Regions from separate parts of the Paenibacillus sp. AK002 genome, predicted to be linked through region 1. Evidence: riboswitches for the same ligand, from Rfam matches in the RefSeq annotation. Region 1 holds a riboswitch; each other region holds the start of a gene.
The links. A riboswitch is a leader RNA that binds a small molecule or an ion and turns the genes downstream of it on or off. The one in region 1 is predicted to bind thiamine pyrophosphate.
Positions count from the first base shown of each region.

Region 2: it holds a riboswitch for thiamine pyrophosphate, as region 1 does, so the genes downstream of both, M1D70_RS20975 (YkoF family thiamine/hydroxymethylpyrimidine-binding protein) here and M1D70_RS03060 (ABC transporter substrate-binding protein) in region 1, are expected to answer to the same signal.
Region 3: it holds a riboswitch for thiamine pyrophosphate, as region 1 does, so the genes downstream of both, M1D70_RS26595 (ECF transporter S component) here and M1D70_RS03060 (ABC transporter substrate-binding protein) in region 1, are expected to answer to the same signal.
Region 4: it holds a riboswitch for thiamine pyrophosphate, as region 1 does, so the genes downstream of both, tenA (thiaminase II) here and M1D70_RS03060 (ABC transporter substrate-binding protein) in region 1, are expected to answer to the same signal.

Region 1 is NZ_CP096377.1:712,552-714,751, reverse strand. Features, by position in the region: gene M1D70_RS03070 (diguanylate cyclase domain-containing protein) at 1-125, opposite strand, end outside; gene M1D70_RS03065 (VOC family protein) at 383-766, shown strand; TPP riboswitch at 941-1,050, shown strand; gene M1D70_RS03060 (ABC transporter substrate-binding protein) at 1,174-2,200, shown strand, end outside.
Region 2 is NZ_CP096377.1:4,728,404-4,730,603, reverse strand. Features, by position in the region: gene M1D70_RS20985 (nucleotidyltransferase domain-containing protein) at 1-31, shown strand, start outside; gene M1D70_RS20980 (hypothetical protein) at 149-244, shown strand; gene M1D70_RS20975 (YkoF family thiamine/hydroxymethylpyrimidine-binding protein) at 318-920, opposite strand; TPP riboswitch at 1,005-1,107, opposite strand; gene M1D70_RS20970 (nitroreductase family protein) at 1,291-1,893, opposite strand.
Region 3 is NZ_CP096377.1:5,928,169-5,930,368, reverse strand. Features, by position in the region: gene asd (archaetidylserine decarboxylase) at 1-544, opposite strand, end outside; TPP riboswitch at 710-822, shown strand; gene M1D70_RS26595 (ECF transporter S component) at 914-1,543, shown strand; gene M1D70_RS26590 (ABC transporter ATP-binding protein) at 1,536-2,200, shown strand, end outside.
Region 4 is NZ_CP096377.1:1,292,644-1,294,843, forward strand. Features, by position in the region: gene M1D70_RS05540 (VOC family protein) at 1-411, opposite strand, end outside; TPP riboswitch at 675-778, shown strand; gene tenA (thiaminase II) at 920-1,606, shown strand; gene thiM (hydroxyethylthiazole kinase) at 1,664-2,200, shown strand, end outside.

The DNA of each region.
Region 1 (2,200 bases):
GCCATAATGACTAGAACACGCTGAGGCAATAAAGCATCAGGCATCCACAGAACGGTCATTATCTGAATGAATGCATATATGATGGCGAGTCGAATCCACAGATGATCTGCTGGAGTTGGACTCATAAGCATTCCTCCTCGGCCAAAAGGCAAGCTTTCTTCAATGCTTGTTTGTTAGGTCTTTTGAATTAATAGTTATAGTTCTCATGATACTTTTTACCCACCTAAAAGTAAAGAAGAGGAAATGAAAGAAAGACCGTCGATTCTACTCTATTAAACCATCGCGTACCCAAAAATTGTCGTCCTCAAGACCCACTTGACGTATAGGAATTATGTGATAATATTTCAGTCATATCTCATATGAATCGGAAAGGGTGTTTGCCTTGTCACAGAAACGATTGGATCATGTCGGCATTGTCGTCCGGGACCTTGAAGCCACGATTGCTTTTTACACAAATGTCGTAGGACTTGAACTGAAGGATCGCCTTACCCATACCAATGGCGTCATCCAGCTGGCATTCCTCGGATTTAACGGCAGCGACGAAACGGAAGTCGAGCTTATTCAGGGTTACAGCGACACGCTTCCCGCAGAAGGCACCGTCCATCATTTTGCCGTCAGCACCGATAATATCGAAGCGGAATATGCGCGCGTTCAGGGACTGGACGTACCTCATCTTGACGAGGAAATCGTAACGCTTCCGAACGGGTACCGCTATTTCTTCGTGCACGGTCCCGAAGGAGAATGGATTGAGTTCTTCCAGCGCTAACCGCTGGCGAACAGGATCCTAGTAATTGCTTTATCCCGTGAATGGTTAACGGGGTTCGTTCTTCCAACTGCACAAGCCATGTCCAATACGAAGACCTGCCTCGTTCGCATCCCCTTCCGAACTAGACAGGTCTTTGCGTTAGGACTATAATAACGGTTGTAACGTCCGAAACTTCATAAATCCCGGGGGAGCTGGAATTTGGCCGGCTGAGAGTGTATCCGATGATACTGACCCTTACACCTGATCTGGGTAATGCCAGCGTAGGAAGTCCATGTTTGCGGCAGCTATGATTTGCCGTGGTATACACTTACGCCGTCATGCGTCCTGATATCATTCGGGGCGCTTTTTTTGTGGAGTTAACGAGGTCGTCATAGAAAGAGAAGAGAATTCAAAGGAGAGAAGACACGATGAAGAAGGGAAAATGGATGGCACTGCTTCTCGCTTGCGCCCTGCTGATGGTTGCGGCGGGATGCGGTACAGGCGGAAAGAACGAAAATACAGGTACCGAAGGCGCAGACGGCCAGGCGGCCGAAAAGCTCCGCGACGTACAGCTGATGCTCGATTGGTCGGCCAACACAAACCACACCGGACTGTATGCGGCCAAGGAGCTCGGGTATTACGAGGAAGAAGGGCTTAACGTCCAGATCGTCCAGCCGGGGGCCGGCGGAACGGATACGCTGGTCGCATCCGGCAAGGTGCCGTTTGGCATCAGCTACCAGGAAGGCGTCACGCTTGCCAGAACCCAAGGCCTGCCGCTCGTCTCCATTGCGGCGATTATTCAGCATAATACATCCGGCTTTGCCGCCCCCAAGGACAAGGGGATCGTCAAGGCTGGCGATTTTGAAGGAAAATCCTACGGCGGCTGGGGCTCGCCTGTTGAGGAAGCCGTCATGAAATCCATCATGGAGATCGACGGTGCCGATGTCAGCAAAGTAAATATGGTTAACATGGGCGATGCCGATTATTTTACGGCCGTCAAACGCGATATTGATTTTGCCTGGATCTTCTATGCCTGGACCGGTATCGAAGCCGAGCTCCGGAACGAGCCGCTTGACATGATCTATGTGAAGGACTACTCCGAGCAGCTTGACTATTACACGCCGGTGATCGTAACGAACGAGAAGCTGATCCAGGAGGACCCGGAGCTTGTCAAAGCATTCATGCGGGCGACCTCAAAAGGATACGACTACGCGATTCAACATCCTGAGGATGCGGCTGCCCTGCTGACGAAGGCCGTTCCCGAGCTGGATGCCGAGCTGGTTCTTGCCAGCCAGAAATGGCTGAGTCCCCGCTATCAGGATGATGCTGCCCGCTGGGGCGAGCAGAAAGCCGAAGTATGGTCGGGGTATGCAGACTGGATGTTTGAACGCAAGCTGCTCGAGAAGGAGCTCGATGCGGACAGCGCCTTCACCAATGAATTTTTACCTGAGAAAC
Region 2 (2,200 bases), 2.9 Mb from region 1:
AGGCAAGCTGCTGGTCGGTTATGAGGAATAAATAAGCCCTGCATAAAAAAAGAGGGGGGTACATTAGCCGTGACGCTCGCCCGCCACAAGCAATAAGATAATAACGTGATTAACTCACGTCATTCTTTTAAATCCAGGAGGGATCTTCATGAGCGGAGCATATGGCGGCGCATGGGGCAATTCAGTAGGAACTATATTGGTTCTCTTTATCCTGCTCGTAATCATCTTGAGTGCTTGGGTTTAAACACCGTCAATATTCTTGCCTGCAATCGATAAAGGCCCGGCGCTTGCCGGGCCTTTATCTGTTGGAAAGGACCTTAAGCTTTGGCTTTGGGAGATGGGCTGTGGGCCGAAACCACCGCGGTCATGACCAGATGGCTGCTGTCGGATTGAATCGCATGTTGGAACGCGTCTTCGAGTGATCCGAACACCCGGGACAACGCCCCGTCCAATCGGCTGGCGTAATGAACGCTTCCACCGAATGTGCCCGCTGCCTTCGCACGATCCACTTCTGCGTAAATGACATCCATGTAATCGGCGCTACCCATCGGGTAAAGCGCGAATTGGCAGGCCGTTTCGATATCGGCGTGTTCCCCGATATCGTGGTTTAAGCGGGTCGAATCCTCGTCCATATACGCATCGGCATCCGTATCGCCTGGGCAGCCGATAGAATAAGTACCGTTAAACACCGTGTGCACGCCGCTAGCCGCGGCATGAGCGAATATCGCTCTCGTCACATCAAACACATGCTCCGCACGTCCGCGAATACAAGTGCTTACATCATCCGTTTGGATCCAGACCTTTTCCGAATCCACGGAACGAAGCGCCTCCGTGATCACTTCCACGAACCGATCCGTCATGGGAAATACCGAGAACCGGCATCCCACGATCCGGCTCGTTCCGCATACAAGCTCATTCATAAATTTTTTTCCTCCCCATTGTTAAGTCCACGCAAAAAAACCGCACCCCATGAAGAAGTGCAGTTATGCCTACGCAAAGAAATAAACATAAATGCTACACTTCCCCACGCTAGTATGATCTAGATCGGGTGATAAGGGTTAACGGCAGCCCGCCGTCTCTCAGCACATGGCACCCCTAGTACAGCCAAACATCAAATATGCAGTTGGTAATCAAGCCGGCTCCAAGAACTTCCGAAGATCAGAAGGCGAAAGGCCTGCTTCCTGTGTTATTGTATCGTTTTGGCGGCAGGTTTTCAATGGCAGGGCACCATAAAAAAGCCGCCTGCTCCAATCCTCTGGACTTGGATAGGCGGCTTATGCCGGCTACGGCTTACTTGTATACCTTCACGCGATCTTCAAGCGGCGCAAATTCTTTTTCGCCCGGATCTGCAACCGGTTTGCCGAAAGGCATTTGAGCGATCAGCTTCCAGTTTTCCGGAATGTTCCATTCGGACTTCACTTTCTCGTCGATCAACGGGTTGTAATGCTGGAGGGATGCGCCCAGGCCTTCTGCCTCGAGGGACGTCCATACCACGAATTGCAGCATGCCGTTGGATTGGTTCGACCAAACCGGGAAATTGTCGGCATACAGCGCGAACTTTTGCTGCAGGTCGGCAACTACGTTATTGTCCTCGAAGAAGAGAACCGTGCCGTATCCAGCGCGGAATGCGCCCATTTTTTCAGCTGTGGATTTGAAAGCCTCTTCGTCTCCGACAACTTCTTTCAGAATGCCTTCGGTCAGGTTCCACAGTTTGTCATGCTGTTCGCCAAGCAGTACAACGACGCGTGCGCTTTGGGAGTTGAAAGAAGACGGAGTATATTTAACGGCTTCATTAACAATCTCCTGGATGCGTTCGTCGGAAATGACCGGGTCTTTGCTGATGGCATAATGGGAACGACGATGCTTAAGTGCTGCTGAAAAATCTTTAGACATTGAAAAAACCTCCTGATGTAATCATGTTTGCATAAGCCTGATAACAAAGATGTCCTTTAATTCAAGCAAATATGCATGTTGAGTTGAATTGCTGTCGTTGAATTATCATTTCACATTAACTTACGTTTAGTTAGAAATAATAATTATGTTAGCATATTAATATAACTTAGAGGTATTGTCAACGCTTCGAAGGAAAGTTAATTTATATTTTTTATACCCGGTTACTGAGAATTAAATCAGCTTCCAATATGTATGTATTTCGGGAACCCCGAATCTAAGCAGCTCAGCCTCAGCGATATAAAATTGA
Region 3 (2,200 bases), 1.7 Mb from region 1:
TAATGAGACGCTCGTTGCGGCTGAGCACGTTCCGGATATGGGTCATCGCAAAATCGTTCACGGGGTATACCCGGCCCTTCAAATGCTCGCTTTCCGCTTGAATGCCGGTTACCGGGGAATGTATGCGATGATAGTCGGTCGGGCTTAAATACAATACGAATGCATAACCGTTGATGTAATTCTCCATTCTCGGTGACTTGGCGAGCAGCTCGCTCAGGGTATAATCCTGTCCCTTGACGCTGAGAATGGTGCCGGCGTTGACGGTGCACATCGCCGAAATCGTGGCATCGACGGGGCTTACCATGGCATCGGCGGTGTCGTCTATGGCGCGCAGGCCTATTTTTAACCGGCGGGAAAAGAATTCGTTCAGCGAACGGTATTCGTGGATCTCCTTCTCCGCTTCATGCGCCGGGATTTGGTAGATTCGTATAAATGCAGGTATTAGATGACGGCTCAGCCGGCTGTGGGAACAATGCCCCATAATGCGGGACAGCCACTTGCGGGAGGACAGCTCGGTCATCAGACGCAGCAATTGTTTAGCCATGTCATTCTCCTTTGTGCATAGGTGTCGGCAATAAAACGTTGGTGGAAAAGCCAATCACTCTGATATTGACATAGAATGAGCCGGAAATCAATAAATAGCCATTTTTGAAAAAAGGTTCTTGCTAATTGGGGAACGAATGTGTATTTTAAGATTAACATGAAACCGAATAGGGAATACGGGTGCTTGAGTGAATCAGGCTGAGATTGCAGCTGCTATCCGCTGTTGACCGTTAATCTGAACTGGGTAATGCCAGCGTAGAGAATATCCGACCCTGCCTATATAGGGCCTATTTTTCCGTCTGCGCGTTTTTCCAGACGGTTTTTTGTTGTGTTTATACAAAAATAGCGGTGGAGAGGGGAATGTGTTGTTATGGGAACGTCAGTGCAAGAGAAATTGGGGGTACAGCCTAGAAAAGGGCTGCGTTTAAGCGATATTTTGGTGACGGTGCTGTTATCGCTTGTGCTCGGCGTCATTTATCACTTCTGGGGATCGGTTTACAATCTGCTGAAACCGCTGTTCTTCGAAGCGGATGAACTGTTATACGGCATGTGGTTCGCAGCGGCCACGCTCGCTTACCTGCTGATCCGCAAGCCGGGAGTGGCTATCATCGCGGAGGTGGCGGCGGCCCACGTGGAAGTTCTGTTCGGCAGCGGCTGGGGACTGACGCTGCTGCTGTACGGCCTCATTCAAGGGCTGGGCGCGGAATTGGTATTCGCGGCGTTCCGTTACCGGAGCACCTCGGCGTGGACGGTGGCGATTGCCGGGGCCGGCGCGGCGGTCGGCTCGATGGTGATGGACTTCTATTACAGCTATACCGATGATCTGCAGACCTGGATGTTCCTGGCCAAGTATGGCATGCGGATTCTCAGCGGCGCCGTCATTGCCGGCTTGCTCATGCTGCTGCTGGCCAAAGCGCTCGACCGTACGGGCGTTACATCGCTGCTGCGCCCCGCGTCCAAGAAGGATTATGAAGCACTGGATGATCCGCGCCATGTCTAAAACCGCCGCCCGCTGGGTTTCGGCTTCAACCGCCGAGGCGGTTCCAGAGCAGGCCGTGCATGTGGAGGGATTGCGCCTGAAGTATCCGGGCGAGGAGCGTTTGATGTTTAAGGACTTGTCCTTCTCGGCTGCCCGGGGGGAGAAGGTGCTGCTGCTCGGTCCGAGCGGCTGCGGCAAATCCACGCTGCTTCAGGTGCTTAGCGGGATGATTCCCCGCGCCACGGAGGTGCCGATGAAATGCGAAGTCCAGCTGGTGCCTCGCTCTTGGGGATATGTATTCCAAGATCCGGATACCCAGTTCTGCATGCCGTACGTGGATGAAGAGCTGGCCTTCGTGCTGGAGAACCTCAGCGTTCCCCGCGACGAGATGAAGGAGCGAATGCAAGCCGTCCTGCATGAGGTAGGGCTTGACCTTCAGGAGCTGCATATGCCGATCAGTCATCTGTCGCAGGGGATGAAGCAGAGGCTTGCGCTGGCTTCGGCCCTTCTGCTGGAGCCGGAGGTGCTGTTCCTTGATGAGCCGTCCGCGCTGCTCGACCCGGAAGGCAGGGAGCAAATCTGGTCTGCGGTGAAGGCCGTATCGGAAAGGCGTACGCTGATTATCGTGGAGCACCGGATTGAAGAAATGGCCCAATACGTGGACCGCGTGGTGCTGTT
Region 4 (2,200 bases), 580 kb from region 1:
CGGAGTGAGGTCCTCCATTCGTGTCTGTACCCACCATAAGTTGCCGAACGGGTCCCGTACCCGTCCCACCCGGTCGCCGAAGAACAAGCTCGTTGGCTCCGTCACAGAGACCGCTCCTGCGGCCAGCGCTTGCCGATACACATCATCGCAATCCTCAACATACAAACGGAGGTATGCCGGACTATCCGGCCATTCCGGTTTCGCGTCAAACATCATGACGACGGCATCTCCGATTCGCACCTCGGCATGGCCGATGACATCATCGCCAACATAGACGCGGGCTAACTCTTCGGCCCGAAAAGCCTGCTTGAGGAATTCGATCAGCGCTGCGGAGTTTCTTGAGATGATCCACGGCGTCACGGAGGTGTAGCCATCCGGAATGGGTTTAACCGCTTTCGGTTGGTTTGTCATAAATACGCTCGCCCCTTTAAATTTCATTTATTTGAATTGTGTTTATGCACTCATTATGCGGGGGCATATATGACAGCCGAGCGTCAGTGTTTCCGGAATGGGTTTGGGTAGCCTGCGTTTTTATCTTGCGAAAAGACAGCCGCCACCGTACATCGTCACAATCACGCGGTCGGAGGAAGGTTTCGAGCTTGAGGTTCCGTCCACAAACTGTTAACGTTTGACACCACCCGCAAACCTATGTACAGTATTAAACAAAAGAATAGGAAGTCCACTAGGGGAGCCGTTGGCGGCTGAGACAAGAGCGTATCTTGGACCCTTTGAACCTGATCTAGTTCGTACTAGCGTAGGAAAGTGGAGCCTTCGAATATGAGGTCTCGGTGCACTTTTTGGCGTACCCGGGCTTGTTGACGAAGCCGCTCCAGTTTTCGGGGGCGGCTTTTTAGCGTTGTCTGAAAAGTCGTGTCTTGCGGACTTCCTGCTCTTCAATATGTTGGAGGTGGGGACAAACATGAGTTTCACGCAAGCGCTCCGTCAGCAGGCGGGAGGCATTTTTCAAGCAATCTTCGATCATCCCTTCGTAAAAGGCATTGCCGAGGGGAATCTGGAGCGGGAACAGCTGATTCACTATGTGAAGCAGGATTTTGAGTATTTGAATGCCTACATGCGGATTTACGGAATAGCCATATCCAAATCGACCAGCCGGGAAGAGATCGCGGCCTTTAACGAACAGATTTCATTCATCCTGCACAGCGAGGTGCACCCGCATCAGAATTTTTGCGCAGCTGCCGGTGTGACCTATGAGGAGCTTCAAGGATATCCGCTGGCTCCGTCCGCGCATCATTACATCCGTCATATGCTGACGGTGGCGCATGAGGGTAGTTTGGGCGAGATTATGGCCGTGCTGCTGCCGTGCCCATGGACGTACCTGGAGATTGGCCGCAAGCTGCTGAATGAGGTGAAGCCGGATGCCGCCCATCCGTTTTACGACTGGATTTCTTTCTACGGAAACCGGGGGGAAGACGCGACAGCCAAATTCCGCGACCGTGTCGATGCATGGGCGGAGCGTGCGACGGCAGCCGAGCGGGAACGGATGAGGGAGCATTTCATGCTGAGCTGCCAGCTGGAGTATCTGTTCTGGGACATGGCTTATAAGCAGGAGGAGTGGCCGGTGCAGCTGGAGGCTGCCGTGCTGTAAAGAGCGATGTTCACAAGCACATGGAATTCCATTATAGCGAAGAGAGGCTGATATAAAATGCGTTCATGGGAAAAAGAGGTTTCGGCGCTTTTAATGAAGGTACAGCAGACGAGCCCCCTCGTTCACAATATGACGAACGTGGTGGTTACGAATTTTACGGCTAACGGCTTGTACGCGCTGGGCGCGTTGCCGGTGATGGCTTACGCGCCGGAGGAAGTGGCGGATATGGCCGCCATCGCGGGCGCGCTCGTATTGAACATCGGCACGCTGAACCGCGAGCTGGTGGATGCGATGATGATCGCGGGACAATCGGCGAATGCCCATGGCGTGCCGGTGCTGCTGGACCCGGTCGGCGCGGGAGCGACCCGTTTTCGGACGGAGTCGGCGCTGCGGATCCTAAGCGAGGTGAAGGTTTCGCTCGTGCGCGGAAATGCGGCTGAAGTCGCTCACCTTATCGGGGAGGTCCGCGAGATCAAGGGCGTAGACGCAGGCAATAGCGCAGGCAGCAATCATGCCGAGCTGGCCGTGCGGGCTGCGCGCGAGTTAGGCACGATCGTGGCCATTACCGGTGAAGAGGACGTGATTACCGATGGA